One region of the Pseudomonas corni genome, then DNA from elsewhere that is predicted to be linked to it. Evidence: predicted binding sites of a transcription regulator. Region 1 holds the regulator's gene; the other holds the start of a gene.

What was found. The regulator FliA, encoded in region 1, starts transcription of late flagellar genes. The targets are predictions, from matches to a motif close to CTAAAGTTTNNNNNNNNNNNGCCGNTAA.
Region 2: the regulator FliA is predicted to act here: its motif matches at 4,729-4,756, upstream of ACWKV9_RS01515 (methyl-accepting chemotaxis protein).

The regions. Positions count from the first base shown of each region.
Region 1 covers NZ_JBSKHW010000011.1:124,553-133,450, reverse strand. The annotation lists gene ACWKV9_RS17825 (chemotaxis protein CheA) at 1-1,601, opposite strand, end outside; gene ACWKV9_RS17820 (protein phosphatase CheZ) at 1,721-2,509, opposite strand; gene ACWKV9_RS17815 (chemotaxis response regulator CheY) at 2,529-2,903, opposite strand; gene fliA (RNA polymerase sigma factor FliA) at 3,170-3,910, opposite strand; gene fleN (flagellar synthesis regulator FleN) at 3,907-4,740, opposite strand; gene flhF (flagellar biosynthesis GTPase FlhF) at 4,859-6,211, opposite strand; gene flhA (flagellar biosynthesis protein FlhA) at 6,223-8,352, opposite strand.
Region 2 covers NZ_JBSKHW010000001.1:341,591-350,488, reverse strand. The annotation lists gene ACWKV9_RS01535 (protease inhibitor I42 family protein) at 170-562, shown strand; gene ACWKV9_RS01530 (GNAT family N-acetyltransferase) at 564-998, shown strand; gene ACWKV9_RS01525 (NAD(P)H-dependent oxidoreductase) at 1,075-1,863, opposite strand; gene ACWKV9_RS01520 (LysR family transcriptional regulator) at 1,949-2,857, shown strand; gene ACWKV9_RS01515 (methyl-accepting chemotaxis protein) at 2,885-4,681, opposite strand; gene katG (catalase/peroxidase HPI) at 4,987-7,257, opposite strand; gene ACWKV9_RS01505 (acyltransferase family protein) at 7,483-8,898, opposite strand, start outside.

The sequences.
Region 1 (8,898 bases):
GCAATGGCCCGCAGCACAGCCGGGTCCATGCCTTTGCCGTCATCGGAAATCGACAGCAGGATGTGATCGCCTTCCTGTTCGGCCGAAAGAATGACGCGGCCGCCTCGGGGCTTGCCCGACGCCTCGCGCTCCTCCGGCGACTCGATACCGTGGTCGACGGCGTTGCGCACCAAGTGGACCAGCGGGTCGGCCAGCGCTTCAACCAGGTTCTTGTCCAGGTCGGTTTCTTCACCCACCAATTCCAGGGCGATTTCTTTCTTCAACTGACGTGCCAGATCGCGAACCAGTCGCGGGAAGCGGCCGAAGACTTTCTTGATCGGCTGCATCCGCGTCTTCATCACGGCGGTCTGCAAATCAGCGGTGACCACGTCCAGATTGGACACGGCCTTGGACATGGCTTCGTCGGAGCTGTTGGCACCCAGGCGCACCAGGCGGTTACGCACCAGCACCAGTTCGCCGACCATGTTCATGATTTCGTCCAGCCGCGCGGTGTCGACGCGCACGGTGGTTTCGGCCTCTGACTTCTCGGCAACCGGCGCGGCGGCTTTCGCCGGTGCCACAGCAGGTCTGGCAACGGGAGCAGCAGCTTTTGCCGGTTCGACCTTGGCAGGCTCAGCTTTCTTGACGGGAGCTGGGGCACTGACGATGGCATCCGGCTCGAACTTGCCTTTGCCGTGCAGTTGGTCGAGCAAGTCTTCGAATTCGTTGTCGGTGATTTCGTCCGACGGCTTGCCACTGGCAGCGACAGGCGCAGCGGGGGCAACAGGCGTGGCGGGTGCAGACGCAGCCGCCGGGGCACTCGCGACGGGCTCGGCGGAAAAACTACCCTTGCCGTGCAACTGATCCAGCAACGCTTCAAATTCGTCGTCGGTGATTTCATCCGACGAAGTATTGGCGACCGGGGCCACCGCAGCAGCGGGCGCTGGGGCCGCAACGGCGTCTACGGCGAACTGACCTTTGCCGTGCAGCTGGTCGAGCAGCGATTCAAATTCAGCGTCGGTGATGTCGTCGCTCGCAGCTGCGGCAGTTGCGGCGGGCGCAGCAGGGGCGACAGGTGCAGCAATCGGCGCAGACACATTGCCGCCGGCAGCCTGTGCCTTGACCGCATTGAGCGAGTCCAGCAGTTGTTCGAATTCGTCGTCAGTGATGTCATCGGACGCTTCAGCCACAGGCTCGGCCACCACCGGTGCAGCCGCGACTTGATCAGCAGACGCAGGTTCGGCCAGACGCGCCAGTGCGGCGAGCAGCTCAGGCGTTGCTGGGGTGACGTCGGTGCGCTCGCGCACTTCGCCAAACATCGCATTGACCGCATCCAGCGCTTCAAGCACCACGTCCATGAGCTCGGAATCGACCCGGCGCTCACCTTTGCGCAGGATGTCGAAGACGTTTTCCGCGATGTGGCAGCATTCAACCAGCTCGTTGAGCTGGAGGAAGCCGGCGCCCCCTTTTACAGTGTGAAAACCGCGAAAAATTGCATTGAGCAAGTCAGCGTCATCCGGTCGGCTTTCCAGCTCGACCAGTTGCTCGGACAGTTGCTCCAGAATCTCGCCGGCCTCAACCAGAAAATCCTGAAGGATTTCTTCATCGGCGCCGAAGCTCATTGGGGGGGTGCTCCTAAAATTAACCGTCAACCGATCCAGGTCATGCGCGAAGTCGTCAGCGGGTGAGCCGTGCGGTCAATCAACAGGCAACAGGCTCACAACGCTTTCTGACTCAGAACCTAGAAACCCAGGCTGGATAGCAGATCGTCTACATCATCCTGACCGGATACGACGTCTTCACGTTTATCGGCATGAATCTGCGGACCTTCACCCTTGGAATGAAGTTTTTCTTGTTCTTTTTGCTGACGGAACAATTCCTGGTCGTGTTCGATGCCGGCAAAGCGGTCGACCTGGCTGGCCATGAGCACCAGCTTGAGCAGATTGCTTTCGACTTCGGTCACCAACTGGGTCACGCGCTTGATCACCTGACCGGTGAGGTCCTGGTAATCCTGAGCCAACAAGATGTTGTTCAGGTGGCCGGCAACCTCGTGGGTTTCCTGCTCGCTGCGTGTCAGGAAACCGTCGACACGTTTAGCCAGATCGCGAAACTCCTCGGCACCGATTTCGCGACGCATGAAGCGGCCCCAATCGGCGCTTAACGCTTTGGCGTCGGCCGTGAGTCCGTTCATCAAGGGGGTGCTTTGCTCCACCAGATCCATGGTGCGGTTGGCCGCGTTTTCGGTCAGCCGGACCACGTACGACAAGCGTTCAGTGGCGTCGGTGATCTGCGACACTTCTTCGGCTTGGGGCATGGTCGGGTCGATCTGGAAGTTGACGATGGCGCTGTGCAGCTCACGCGTCAGCTTGCCGACTTCCTGATACAGGCCGCGATCGCGGGTCTGGTTCAGCTCATGGATCAGTTGCACGGCTTCGCCGAACTTACCTTTTTCAAGGCTTGCGACCAGCTCTTGTGCGTGTTTCTTCAGGGTCGACTCAAAGTCACCCATTGTCGAATCTTTGGAATCCATAGCGCCCTCGCAGCGAACATCAGCTATTGACGCGCTCGAATATCTTCTCGATTTTTTCTTTCAGCACTTGCGCTGTGAAAGGCTTGACCACGTAGCCGTTTACCCCGGCCTGGGCGGCTTCGATGATCTGCTCACGCTTGGCTTCAGCGGTGACCATCAACACCGGCAAGCTGCGCAGGCGCTCGTCGGCACGCACTTGACGCAACAGGTCGATGCCGGACATGCCAGGCATGTTCCAGTCCGTTACCAGAAAGTCAAAAGAGCCACTTTGCAGCATCGGCAATGCGGTTGTGCCGTCATCTGCTTCGGCCGTGTTGGTGAACCCAAGGTCACGCAACAGGTTTTTTATGATCCGCCGCATCGTTGAGAAGTCATCAACGATGAGGATTTTCATGTTCTTGTCCAATTCGACCTCCAAGCAGTCTTTAACGCGTCCAGCACCTGGACGCGCGTTCAATCAAAACCGGTACAGCTCGCTGACCGGGCTGCACGAAACGACGACGGGCTTGGCAAATCAACAGGCATGAACCACGGCGCGACGCACGCGAGGTGCGTCTGCGCTGACCGGCGCAAGCCTTGTCTCTCTTGTTTCCCACGAACGCTCTGCACAGCCGGCTTTACAGGTAACACGAGCCCCAACAGGGTCCGCAGCGCTGCCTGTCAACGCGCTCGCCATTCTCCCAAACGCCCTCGCAAACGAGCTGCGCACTGGCTGTGTAACTGACTGACCCGCGATTCGCTGACACCCAGGACCTCACCGATTTCCTTGAGGTTCAGCTCTTCGTCGTAGTACAGCGCCAACACCAGGCGTTCACGCTCTGGCAGATTGGCAATGGCCTCTGCCAACGCGCTCTGGAAACGTTCATCTTCCAGGTCACGCGACGGCTCGAGCGACTGGCTTGCGCCGTCCTCATGCAGCCCTTCATGTTCGCCGTCCTGTAGCAGGTCGTCGAAACTGAACAGTCGGCTGCCCAAGGTATCGTTCAAAATCCCGTAGTAATCATCGAGACTCAATTGGAGTTCGGCCGCAACCTCGTGATCTTTAGCGTCACGGCCGGTTTTTGCTTCAATTGAGCGAATCGCGTCACTGACCATGCGCGTGTTGCGATGCACCGAACGCGGCGCCCAATCACCCTTGCGCACCTCGTCGAGCATCGCGCCACGGATGCGAATCCCGGCGTAGGTCTCGAAACTTGCGCCTTTGGTGGAGTCGTACTTGGTCGACACTTCGAGCAAGCCAATCATGCCGGCCTGGATCAAATCCTCGACCTGCACGCTCGCTGGCAGACGCGCCAGCAAGTGGTAGGCAATTCGCTTGACCAGAGGCGCATAGCGCTCGATCAGCTCGTATTGGGAATCACGGGATGATTTGCTGTACATGCGATACCCACTTGCTGTCATGACACGGGCCCTGCGCTGGTGTGATGCACCAGACGTTCGACGAAAAATTCCAGATGTCCGCGCGGGTTTGCCGGGAGCGGCCAGGTGTCCACTTTCTGCGCGATGGCCTTGAAGGCCAGCGAGCATTTGGAACGCGGAAACGCCTCGTACACCGCACGTTGTTTCTGCACGGCCTTGCGCACGCATTCGTCATACGGCACGGCGCCGACGTACTGCAGGGCAACGTCCAGGAAACGATCGGTGACCTTGGTCAGTTTGGCGAAAAGATTGCGCCCTTCCTGCGGGCTCTGGGCCATGTTGGCCAGGACCCGAAAACGGTTCATGCCGTAATCGCGATTGAGCAGCTTGATCAGCGCGTAGGCGTCGGTGATGGAAGTCGGCTCGTCGCAGACCACCAGCAACACTTCCTGAGCGGCGCGCACGAAGCTCACCACTGACTCACCGATCCCGGCGGCGGTGTCGATCACCAGCACGTCGAGGTTGTCGCCGATGTCGCTGAAGGCCTGAATCAGACCGGCATGCTGCGCGGGCGTCAGATGAACCATGCTCTGAGTGCCGGACGCTGCCGGCACGATGCGAATGCCGCCCGGGCCTTGCAGCAGGACGTCACGCAGCTCGCATCGACCTTCGATGACGTCGGCCAGGGTGCGTTTCGGGGTAAGTCCCAGCAGCACGTCGACGTTGGCCAGACCCAGATCGGCGTCCAGCAACATGACGCGGCGTCCAAGCTCGGCCAGCGCCAGTGAAAGGTTCACTGACACGTTCGTCTTGCCTACGCCACCTTTGCCACCGGTCACTGCGATAACCTGTACGGGATGCATGCTGCCCATGTTAATTGTTTACCTTGTCTTGCTTAGACCTAAGCCACATGTCGGGCTGCACGTTTGTTGTTTGAACAATGCCTGGCAGACCATCGAAGTGGGTATATTCCCGTGTCATATTCTTCACCTAACCCACACGCTTGCCTGGGTTGTGGTAAAGATCCGCAAACATATCAGCCATCGCTTCCTCGCTAGGCTCTTCCTGCATCTGCACGCTGACCGCTCGACTCACCAACTGGTGCCGACGCGGCAAATGCAGATCATCCGGTATCCGTGGACCATCGGTAAGATAGGCCACAGGCAGCTCGTGACTGATCGCCAGACTCAACACCTCACCGAGGCTGGCTGTTTCGTCCAGCTTGGTCAGGATGCACCCGGCCAGACCGCAACGTTTGTAACTGTGATAAGCCGCTGACAGGACCTGCTTCTGGCTGGTTGTCGCCAGTACCAGATAGTTGCGCGACTTGATGCCGCGCCCTGCCAGACTTTCAAGCTGCATACGCAGGGCCGGATCGCTGGCTTGAAGGCCTGCGGTATCGATCAGCACCACGCGCTTGCGCAGTAACGGTTCCAGCGCCTGAGCCAGGGATTGCCCCGGATCGACGTGGGTCACCGGTACATTCAAAATGCGTCCCAGGGTTTTCAGTTGTTCCTGAGCACCGATCCGGAAACTGTCCATGCTCACCAGCGCAATATTCTGCGCGCCGTATTTGAGTACGTAGCGCGCTGCAAGCTTGGCCAGCGTAGTGGTTTTGCCCATGCCGGCAGGGCCGACCATGGCAATCACACCGCCCTCTTCGAGCGGCTCGACATCCGGCGTTGCGATCATACGCGCCAGATGGGCCAGCAGCATGCGCCAGGCGTGTTGTTGATCATCGGTATTCGGCACCATCGCCAGCAAGTCGCGAGACAACGGACCCGACAGGCCGACGCGTTGCAGGCGGCGCCACAAATTGGCCTGGGACGGACGACTGCCTTGCAGCTGGTTCCACGCCAGGGAGCCAAGCTGAACTTCCAGCAGCTCGCGCAGGCCATTCAATTCCGAGCGCATCGAATCGTAGGCCCGCTGGCCCATCGCAGGTTCGGCCAGCGCTGCGCGTTCGGCACGGTCCGCCGCGACGGCTGCATGGACCGACGGGCGGAACGGTTCGTCCAGCGTCGGCTCGATGTGCTTCTGGTCATCGCTCGACGGCAGGCCGGTGAACAGCTGGCGGTTGGACGAGGTGTCCGATTCGGTTCGGGTGCTAAGTTCAGCCTGGGCGGAGACGATGCGCGATTGCGTCTTGCGCAGTTCGTCTTCGAGCTCAATGTTGGGGACACGCGGCGCCAGCGCCGACAGCTTGTAGTCGAGCGCGGCAGTCAGTTCCACGCCGCCAGCGATCCGCCGGTTACCGATGATGGCCGCTTCGGCGCCCAATTCATCTCGAACCAGTTTCATGGCTTGTCTCATGTCGGCGGCGAAAAAACGCTTAACTTGCATGACTCACTACCTCAGCCGTTAGGCCCGACAGTCGCTACGATGGTGACTTGCTTGTTGTCAGGAATTTCCTGATACGCCAACACATGCAGGTTCGGTACAGCCAGACGTCCAAACCGCGACAACATGGCGCGAACTGGACCTGCAACCAACAAAATAACCGGCTGGCCCTGCATCTCCTGACGCTGTGCTGCTTCGATCAACGAGCGTTGCAGCTTCTCAGCCATGCTCGGTTCGAGCAGAACGCCTTCTTCCTGACCTTGCCCTGCCTTCTGCAGACTATTTAGCAATATCTGTTCCAACCTTGGCTCGAGCGTGATAACAGGCAGCTCCGGCTCAATGCCTACAATGCTTTGCACGATTGCGCGGGACAAACCGACCCGTACGGCCGCCACCAATGCGGCGGTATCTTGACTCCGCGCAGCGTTGTTGGCGATGGCTTCGGCAATGCTGCGGATATCGCGCACCGGCACCTGTTCGGCCAATAGCGCCTGCAATACTTTGAGCAGCGCCGAGAGCGACAGAATGCCGGGCACCAACTCTTCGGCCAGCTTGGGAGAGCCTTTGGCCAGCAATTGCATCAATTGCTGGACTTCCTCGTGCCCGATCAGCTCATGAGAGTGCTTGTAGAGAATCTGGTTCAAGTGCGTGGCAACTACCGTGCTGGCGTCTACCACGGTGTATCCCAGCGACTGCGCCTGGGCGCGCTGGCTGACTTCGATCCACACCGCTTCCAGACCAAACGCCGGGTCTTTGGCGTTGATGCCGTTGAGACTGCCAAACACCTGACCGGGATTGATCGCCAGTTCGCGATCCGGATAGATCTCCGCTTCGGCCAGGGTCACGCCCATCAGCGTCAGGCGATAGGCGCTGGGCGCCAGATCCAGGTTGTCGCGAATGTGTACGGTCGGCATCAGAAAGCCCAGTTCCTGGGAGAGCTTCTTGCGCACGCCCTTGATCCGCGCCAGCAGTTGACCACCCTGATTACGATCCACTAGCGGAATCAGGCGATAACCGACTTCCAGGCCGATCATGTCGATGGGCGTGACATCGTCCCAGCCCAGCTCTTTGGATTCCTGCGAACGGGTTGGCGACGGCAGCAGGTCCTGTTGGCGCTTGACCTCCTGCAGAGCCATGACCTTGACCTGATCCTGCTTCTTCCACAGCAGGTATGCGCCACCCGCCGCCACCAGCCCAAGGCTGATGAACGAGAAGTGCGGCATGCCCGGCACCAGGCCCATGACAATCATGATGCCCGCCGACACACCCAGCGCCTTGGGCGTGCTGAACATCTGGCGGTTGATCAGCTTGCCCATTTCTTCCGAACCGGAAGCTCGGGTCACCATGATCGCGGCGGCAGTGGACAGCAGCAGTGATGGCAATTGCGCCACCAAACCGTCACCGATGGTCAACAGCGCGTAGACCTTGCCGGCGTCGGCGAAGGTCATGTTGTGCTGGAAGATACCGACGAGCATGCCGCCGATGAGGTTGATGAACAGGATCAACAGACCGGCAATGGCGTCACCGCGCACGAACTTGCTGGCACCGTCCATGGAACCGTAGAACTCGGCTTCCTGAGCGACTTCCAGACGGCGGGCCTTGGCTTGTGGTTGATCGATCAGACCGGCGTTGAGGTCGGCGTCGATCGCCATCTGTTTACCGGGCATGGCATCGAGGGTGAAACGCGCGCTCACTTCGGAGATACGACCGGCACCCTTGGTCACTACCACGAAGTTGATGATCATCAGGATCGCGAACACCACGATACCGACCACATAGTTGCCGCCGATCACTACCTCACCGAAGGCCTGAATCACCTTACCGGCGGCGGCATGGCCGTCCTGACCGTGGAGCATGACCACGCGGGTGGACGCGACGTTCAGCGCCAGGCGCAACAGCGTCGCCACCAGCAGGATGGTCGGGAACACCGAGAAATCCAACGGCCGCAGCGCGTACACGCAGACCAGCAGCACGACGATGGACAAGGCGATGTTGAACGTGAAGAACACGTCCAGCAGGAACGGCGGCATCGGCAACATCATCATTGCCAGCATGACCAACAGCAACAACGGCACGCCCAACTGACCCCGGCCTAGACCGGAGAGGTTGCTGCGGGCACTGCTGAGTAATTGAGAACGATCCACCGATTCTGTACCTGCGCGCTAAATCAAACTTTTGACGCCTTGGGGCGGCTTAACGCAGATATTGCAAGAAGGGGTCCAAGTCTTGGGGCGAGCCGGAAATAGCCGAGTGGGCTGGATGAACGCGATCCCCTGTGGGAGCAATCGGAGGTTGCGACAGTTGCGAATGCGGGGTTGGGGGTACGCGGTCCTCTGTAGGAGCTGACGACCAGCGGGAGGCTGCGATTACGATGGGTCGGGTGTACCGGGATTGTGTGTATATCCATTATTTGCGTGTGATGTTGTTATGGTTCCGCCCTTACGGCGGGTCACTTTTCTTTCGGGAAAAGTAACCAAAACCATTTGCTCCCGGTTTGGCCCGACTCCGTCGGGTTCCCTCACTCCGGCGACGCTCCGTGGGCCCGCGCCGAACGGGCATCCATGCCCTGACGGCGCTTGGCGGGCGTCCCTGCCCGCCAGCCCACTGCGCGTCGCCTGCGTTCGGCCTGCACCCAAGTCGCGATTGGTGGTGTCTGGACTGGCGTGGATGGAGATCAAAGGCAAAGGCAA
Region 2 (8,898 bases), on a different contig from region 1:
CACACCCAACCTGTAGGAGCCAACTTGTTGGCGAGGCGGCTTCACAGGTTGAGCCTGGCCAGACTTCTCGCGAACAAGTTCGCTCCTACAGGTAGAGGATCACCTGCAGGGTTTCACCGCCGCACGCTTCGGTTATGCTCGGCACACGTTGCCCACGACCGGAGCCTGTATGACCCCTGCCCGCCTGCTCGTCCCCCTCAGCCTTGCCCTGTTGGCCGCCTGCGCCCAGCAACCCAAACAGGTCGTTTCCCTCGATGACCAAAGTGACTGCCCGATCAAACTCAAGACCGGTCAGACCCTGCTGCTCATGCTCCCCAGCAATCCCACCACCGGCCACCGCTGGCTGATGCAAAACCCTGCGCCGTCGATCCTGCGCAGCCTGGGGCCTGAGGTGTACAACAACCCCGAAGACATCGGCACTGTCGGCACGGCAGGTCAGTCGGTCTGGCGTTATCAGGCGGCAAAGGCAGGCGACGGACACTTGATGATGGTGTATCAGCAGCCGTGGGCGCCGGAAGTCCCACCAGAGCGCACCTTCGATTGCGCGATCACGGTGAACTGAGATGTTCACCCTGCGCGTCATGACTTTGGACGATTACGACGCCGTCCTCGACCTGATGCAGCGCACCCCCGGCGTTACCGTCCGGGATGCCGACTCACAGGAATCCACCGCCCGCTATCTACAACGCAATCCGGACCTGAGCTTCGTCGCCGAACTCAATGGCGCGCTCGCCGGATGCGTGATGTGCGGACACGACGGTCGCCGTGGCTATTTGCAGCACCTGATCGTGCTACCGGAATATCGACGCCAGGGTCTGGCAGCCTCGCTAGTTGAGCGCTCCCTGTCAGGACTGGAAAAGGAAGGCATCGTCAAATGCCACCTCGACGTGATCAAGACCAACACCGCCGCCGCTCAATACTGGAGCAGCCAGGGCTGGACATTGAGGACCGACATTGATCGGTATTCGTTGATCCGGTCAGCCAGTCAAAACGCCTGAAAGGAACGATCAGACAGTCAAAAAAAGTGGGAGCGGACTCGTCCGCGAAGAGGCCCGCCCGCACAACACAGCCCCATCAGACCCCAATCGCCCTGACATGCACCCCAAACCCGCTTTCACCCGGTGCAATCTGCGGCTGCAACGTCAACGCCGGAATCTCGTAATCCCCTCCATTTTGCTGCCGAAATGCGATCGGCGGCGTGGTACACAGATCATCCAGCCGCCGACCCAGCGCCTCACAGGTCTCGGCAAACCGGACCTCATCGACACGGCTGGTGCGATACACCAGAAACGGCGGCAGCACCTCAAAACCGGGGTAATGCAAAACCCCATGCTGGATCGGAAACAACAGATCCTCCATCGGACCATTGATTCCGCGCTCGGAATAATGGGATTCCCAGCCACCCATGGTCACCATCAGCATCGCGCGCTTGCCGCCCATGGCGCCCTCCCCATAACGCTTACCCCAACGCGCATCCGAATGCTCGCCGACGCCATAGGCGAATCCGTACGCGTAGACCCGCTCGACCCAACCCTTGAGAATCGCCGGCATCGAAAACCACCACAGCGGAAACTGCAAAATCACGGCATCAGCCCAGCGCAGTTTTTCCTGCTCACGGCTGATGTCTTCGCGCTGACGACCGTTGGCGAATGCGTGCTTTGAGTCCAGAGAAGGATTGAAACGCTCACCCAGAGGCGGGTCCTGGCTGTCATCGGCATCGACCGTCGCTTTCCATTCCATGGCGTACAAGTCCGAGACCTGCACCACATGGCCAGCCGCTTCGAGCCGCGTGACGGTAAAATCCTTGAGCGAACCATTCAGCGACTTCGGTTCGGGATGGGCGTAAACAATCAGAACATTCATGGCATGACCTCCGGTTACTGAGGCATGCACAATGAAACCACGGCGGGTATATTGGAAATGAATATCTAATATCCCAGGTATAGCCGTGAACAATCTCCAGCGCTTGGACCTCAACTTGTTGGTCACCCTCGACGTTCTGCTCACCGAGCACAACGTCACTCGTGCGGCCGAGCGTTTGCACCTGTCGCAGCCCTCGGTCAGCGTGCATCTGGCCAAGCTGCGCGACATCTTCGGCGATCCGCTGTTGTTGCCCGGCCCAAGGGGCATGCAACCAACGGCCCGAGCTGACGAGCTGCGCGAGCCCCTGAGATTGGCGCTCGAAGGACTGGGGCGCGCGGTTGCGCCTGTTGCCCCCTTCTCTCCCGCTGAGGCGACGAATACTTGGCGCATAGGGGCAGCAGACTACGGCGAATCGACCATCGTCCTGCCAGCCCTGAAGCGACTTCGCTGTGACGCACCGCTCACCCAATTGGCCGTCCTCGACCTGAGTCCTTCCCGCGTGTTCAAACACGCCGAGCAAGGCGCTATCGACCTTGCGCTTCAATCGGCCGACGATGCACCGTCCGGCCTTCACCGACAATCCTTGTTCAAGGAGCGCTACGTACTCGTAGGACGCGTCGGCCATCCGCGTCTGAAGCAACGCATGACGGTGCAAGACTTCTGCGATCTGGAACACGTTCTGGTTTCCAAAGATGGCAGCGGCGGGTTCTATGGCGTGACAGACAAATCGCTGGCAGAGGTCGGACTCACACGCCGTGTGGCGCTGTCGGTGCCGCATTTCCTGTTCGCGTTGTCAGTGCTGGCAAGCACCGATCTCGTCGCGATGCTGCCCTCACGACTGGTGCTGGGGAGAAGTGATCTACAAGCGGTCGAGGCCCCGGTTCAAGTGCCGGGGTTCGAGATGGTGATGGTGTGGCACGAGCGCGTACATCGGGATGGGGCAAACCAGTGGTTGCGTGGGGTGTTTGGCGCAGATGTGGCGGGTCGGGCATGACGCGCCGCCTGCACACGCCCGCCAGCCTCAATCGGCGAGCAATACCGCCGCGTCGAATCCCAGGCGCAAGTTGCCCCAATGCCGTCCCTCGAAGAAGAACGGCACGTCGATCTCGGTCATGATTTCGCCGGTATCACGCAGGTAAGTCTGCAGCAGGAAGCGTTGTTTATTGCTGGCCGCACGCAGGCCGATGGGGTCGGAGAACATGCGCTTGTTCCGGCAGACCGGCAGGTCAACGTCGCGATTGCCCGTAGGCTGTTTCGACACCCAGCTGTTGTTCACCGGGCAATAACCCTTGGCATCGACAATGAACGAGACTTTGCCGCCGCGCGTGCCTTTGGTCAGCGCATCGCACGCTTCCTGACAGACCTGGGCAAAGCGCTCTGTGTAGCTGGTCATGTATTGCTTCGGATCGGTATTGGGGATCAATTTGTAGGTTTGATCGAACAGGTTGACCCCTTGTTTCTGCAGCTCGGCCAGGCGTAATTGCAGCCCGTCGCGGCATTGACTGGCGCGCGTGATGGCTGCGTCCAGCGGGCCGTGGCCCAATACGAATTTGCCCAGCAGTGCCTGTACTTTTTCTGCCACGCCGGACAGATCGCGGGTAGCGGTCGCCGAATGCTGCATGCGCTGGTCGATGGACTGGCTGTCGGCATGGATTTGCGTGACGCGCTCATTGATCCCTGTGTTGCTGTCGGCAAATTGCTGGATGTGTCCGGCGATGTCGGCAAGCTTGCCGTTGGTGGACTCAAAATCCGTGATCATGCTTTCAAAATGCCCGGAGGCGCGCTCGACAACCTTCTGGGTTTCCCGGGCGCTGTGACTGATCTGCGTGGTTTGCTCGTGGGTCGAGCCGACTTCCAGCAGCATGGCGTCGATGTTTTGCGAGATGTCATCGGTGGCACGGCTGACGTTCTGCGCCAACGTACGCACTTCATCAGCCACTACCGCAAAGCCACGGCCACTCTCCCCCGCACGCGCCGCTTCGATGGCCGCATTGAGCGCCAGCAAGTTGGTCTGTGAGGAAATCTGCTGGATCAGGCCAACGATGGATTTGATGCTCGACGAGCGTTGATTCAGCGCCGACACCAGCGTGCCGAACTCATTAAGACTGCGGGAGATTTCGCTGATGTTGCCGGTCACTTCCAGCAGTTCGGAATAGGAGGCGCGCGCCATGCTCAGGTTCTGCGCGGTAGTGCCGGAAATGCCTTGCGTCTGCAGCGACACCTCTTCGATGCGCCCTACAGCCGTGTTGCTTTGCTCCATCACTTCCCTGGCGAAACGCGCCTGATGAGTGGCGCTGTCGCTGGAATCGCTGATGTTTTTCAGCGAGCGCGCCGACTCGACTGCGATGTGCACGGTCAGCGCCTGAACGTTGCTGATGATCTCTCGCTGTTTGGCCAGAAAACGGTTACAGGTACTGGCCAGCACACGGATTTCATCGTGGGTCAGCAGTGGCAGATCCTTGGACAAATCACCCTCGCCGTTGGCGATTTCTTCCAGGGCATGGGTCATGTAAGTGACCGGCCGCACGATCAGGTGGCGAAAATACCAGACCATGAAACTGACCAGACACAACGTGAACAGCGTGCTGAACAGAATCGCATTACTCAGGCCATCGAGCTTGCCTTCGATCTGCGACAGCAACCCCGCATCCAGCTGCGCAGTGCGTAGCTGCAATAAGATGTCCGCACGGATACTCAGCGCCACCCAGTAGAGCAGGCCACTGACCGCCACCAAAAGAAAAAGGCTCGACAACTTTTTGGTCAACGAGTCGAAAAACTGTCTTTCGATAGACTCGTACAAGGCCTTTAACGTCTGCATGCCGGGGCTCCCTGGGGCAAGGTGGAAAATGGTGCTCTAGGTGATGTGAATCGGCTGTCAGGACGAAAGCTTTAATGAGGGAGTTGGGGCGCAGCCCGTAAGGGGCCGGGAAAGTGCAGATGGTGATGAAATTCGACAGGACGCAGAGCGTCCGCGGCATTACCACGCGGAGCGTGGGAATGATCAAGAAGGCTGAATCAAAAGCCTACGGGAAACTGTAGGAGCGAACTTGTTCGCGAGGCGTCATACCAGATAAACCGACATAACCGCTTCGCCAACACGTTGGCTCCTACACACAGCGGTGTTTACTTCAGATCAAACCGGTCAAGGTTCATCACCTTGGTCCACGCCGCCACGAAGTCCCGCACGAAGCCTTCCTGCGCATCCGCACTGGCGTAAACCTCGGCCAGCGCACGCAGTTGAGCGTGTGAGCCAAACACCAGATCGACGCGCGTCCCGGTCCATTTCACGGCGCCGGTTTTCCGGTCACGACCCTGGAACTCATCTTTACCTGGCGCGACTGCGTTCCACTCGGTCCCCATGTCCAGCAGGTTGAGGAAGAAATCATTGGTCAGCGCTTCTGGGCGCTGGGTGAACGCCCCGTGTTTGCTCTGCCCGACATTGGCATTCAGCACCCGAAGGCCGCCCAACAGCACGGTCATTTCCGGCGCAGTCAATGTCAGCAGTTGCGCTTTATCTACCAGCAACGCCTCGGCCGAAACCGTGTATTTACCCTTCAGATAATTGCGGAAGCCATCGGCGATCGGTTCAAGGAAGCCGAAAGACTCAACATCCGTCTGATCCTGAGAAGCGTCCATACGGCCCGGTGTGAACGGGACTGTCACCGAATGACCGGCATTTTTCGCTGCTTGCTCCACACCCGCACTGCCCGCCAGCACGATCAGGTCGGCCAGTGAAATCTTCTTGCCGCCAGACTGCGCGCCATTGAACTCGCCCTGGATGCCCTCCAGAGTTTGCAGCACTCGCGCCAATTGCTCAGGCTGGTTGGACGGCCAATCCTTCTGCGGCGCGAGACGAATGCGACCACCGTTGGCGCCGCCACGCTTGTCCGAGCCGCGGAACGTCGACGCAGAGGCCCACGCGGTCGATACCAATTGCGAGACTGTCAGCCCAGAAGCCAAGACCTTGGCCTTAAGGGAAGCCACGTCATTTTCATCGACCACGGCGTGATCCAGCTCAGGAATCGGGTCCTGCCACAGCAACTCTTCAGCAGGCATTTCCGGTCCGAGATAACGCGCCAGCGGCCCCATATCACGGTGAGTCAGCTTGAACCAGGCGCGGGAAAACGCATCGGTCAGTTGATCCGGGTTGTCGCGGAAGCGGCGGGCAATCGGCTCGTAGATCGGGTCAAACCGCAGCGCCAGGTCGGAAGTCAGCATGGTGGGGGCGTGGCGTTTCGCTGGATCGTGGGCATCTGGCACCGTGCCCGCGCCGCCGCCATTTTTCGGAATCCACTGGTGCGCACCAGCGGGGCTCTTGGTCAGCTCCCACTCGAAGCGGAACAGGTTTTCCAGGTACTCGTTGCTCCATTTGGTCGGCGTCGAGGTCCAGGTCACTTCCAGGCCGCTGGTGATGGTGTCCGCGCCTTTACCGGTGCCGAAACTGTTCTTCCAGCCAAAGCCTTGTTGCTCGAGGTCTGCCGCTTCTGGCTCAGCGCCGACGTTGTCAGCCGGGCCTGCGCCGTGGGTCTTACCGAAGGCGTGACCACCTGCGATCAGGGCGACGGTTTCTTCGTCGTTCATGGCCATGCGACCGAAGGTTTCGCGGATATCGACGCCAGAGGCCACAGGATCTGGTCGACCCTCCGGGCCTTCTGGGTTCACGTAAATGAGGCCCATCTGCACCGCAGCGAGCGGGTTTTCAAGAATGCGTTCGCCATTATCAGTGCGGCTTTCTTCCTGACCATGCATTTCAGGCTCGGCAACCAGTGTGCCTTCGCCAGGTTGTTGCATGTCTTTTTGCGCGCCGTAACGGTCTTCGCCGCCGAGCCACGTCGTTTCTGCACCCCAGTACACGTCTTCGTCCGGCTCCCAGACGTCGGGACGGCCGCCGGAGAAACCGAAGGTCTTGAAGCCCATGGATTCCAGCGCGACGTTGCCAGTGAGAATGATCAGGTCAGCCCAGGAAATCTTGCGGCCGTATTTCTGTTTGATCGGCCAGATCAGCCGACGTGCCTTGTCGAGGCTGACGTTATCGGGCCAGCTGTTGAGCGGAGCAAAACGTTGCTGCCCTGCCCCTGCACCGCCGCGGCCATCGCCCGTGCGGTAGGTGCCAGCACTGTGCCAGGCCATGCGGATGAACAGCGGGCCGTAGTGTTTGAAGTCTGCTGGCCACCAATCCTGTGAATCAGTCATCAGCGCACGCAGATCTTGTTTGACGGCGGCAAAGTCCAGACTTTTAAATTCTTTGGCGTAGTCGAATTGCTCGCCCATAGGGTCGGAGAGAGCGGAGTGCTGGTGCAGGATTTTCAGATTGAGTTGGTTTGGCCACCAGTCGCGGTTGGTCGTCCCGCCGCCTGCAGCGTGATTAAAGGGGCATTTCGATTCGGTCGACATGACTTTTATTATCCTCACAGGTTGAATCGGCCAGTTTCAGCCGGCACTCGGTCAATACTAGCCGCCTGAGCGCAGACGGCTAATAGATGAAACCAACACCGACGATAGGCTACGTCTTTTACAGTTCAAAGCGGGACGTCAACGCATCTCGATAGCGAAAAAAAAAGGGGCTGATCCACCGCCTTTCAGCTATGAACCAACCCCCGGTTTGAAGCGAATGCCCAGCTATTGAAAAATGCTGGCATCAATGGTGCTGACGATCAGACTGGCCCCGTGTGCGTTGAGATGATTGAAATCTTGATACCACGAACTGTCGTCGCCAATCAGGCAGGTCTGGTCCTTGCAGAACAGATTGTCCAGTGTCACCAGCTTGATGCGGTTGCGCGCGCTTTGACTCTGGAACAGATCACGGGAAAAGCGCTGCAACGCATCGTGCTTGGCCATCGGCACCGACACATCTGACACCAGTTGCAGTTTCTGCTGTTCGGGCTCCTCGCCCAGACGCGCCAGTCGGTAATACAGATTCTTGGGATTGATCACTTGCTGCGGCACCTGCGCGACCACATACACCTGGGTGCCGATGCTGCGATACGCCTCGATCGTGCGATCAAGCGCCGCCGCAAATACCTGACGCGACGCTTCCCGCGATTTGCTGCGGCTTTGCTCGGACACCAAAAAATACTGACTGAGCTCTCTCTGGTCGTAATTGCCGTCGGTATACAGCGTCCAGCGCGAAACAAGCACCAGACGCTTGATCCCATGCGTTTTGACGTATTCAAATTCCCGTTCAGCCAAGCGGGTACAGACGCCGGGGGCATAGTTGCCATTGGCGACATCAAGCCCCATCAGCGGCGGGCAACCTCCGAGTCCGATATGCACGATGGTTTCGCCACGGCCCTTGGCCGCCGCATCGAACGCCGGCAGCAGCGCCTCCGAATGGCTGTCGCCAAACACCGCCATATCGGGGCTCGCTTGCGTATTGGCCATGCCGAACAGACAGAAATCCACCACGCCGCTTTTGCCATCGTCATTGCTGGCGCAGTGGCTGCGGATATCGGTTTCGGCAAACTCGCTGTCCAGCCCCCGGTCGATATTGAAGCGCTGGCTGAAGCCATTGCTCATATAACCGGAGAGGCCGAAGCCGATGAACAGCACCGAACCCAAGGCGCCCAAAGCAAATATCCGCTGCCGACTGAACGTGGCTTTTTGTCGAAATGCCTGTTCGATGAATCGCCAGCTCAGGTAGGCCAGCAGTAGCGAAAACGCAGCCAAGACCAACATGACGGCAACTGAGGGTTCTTTCAGCGTGCTCTGCCGCGCGAAAGCGAATACCGGTTGATGCCAGAGATAGGCGCTGTAACTGATCAGCCCGATAAAGACGAAGCCGCGACTGCTCAACAAACGACCCACCCATGTCTGAGGGGTGGCAAACAGGATGATCAATGCCGCGCCCAGCGTAGGTACAAGCGCATGCAAGCCCGGGAATTCGGTGCCGCTGTCGAAAGCAAATACGGCGTAGGCAATCAGACCAAGCCCAAGCAGCGTAGCGAACTGGTTGATCGGGGCGTGAGCGTTTTCGACACGTGGCCGCCAGGAAAAATAAAAGGCGATGAACGATCCCACCAGCAGCTCCCAGGCGCG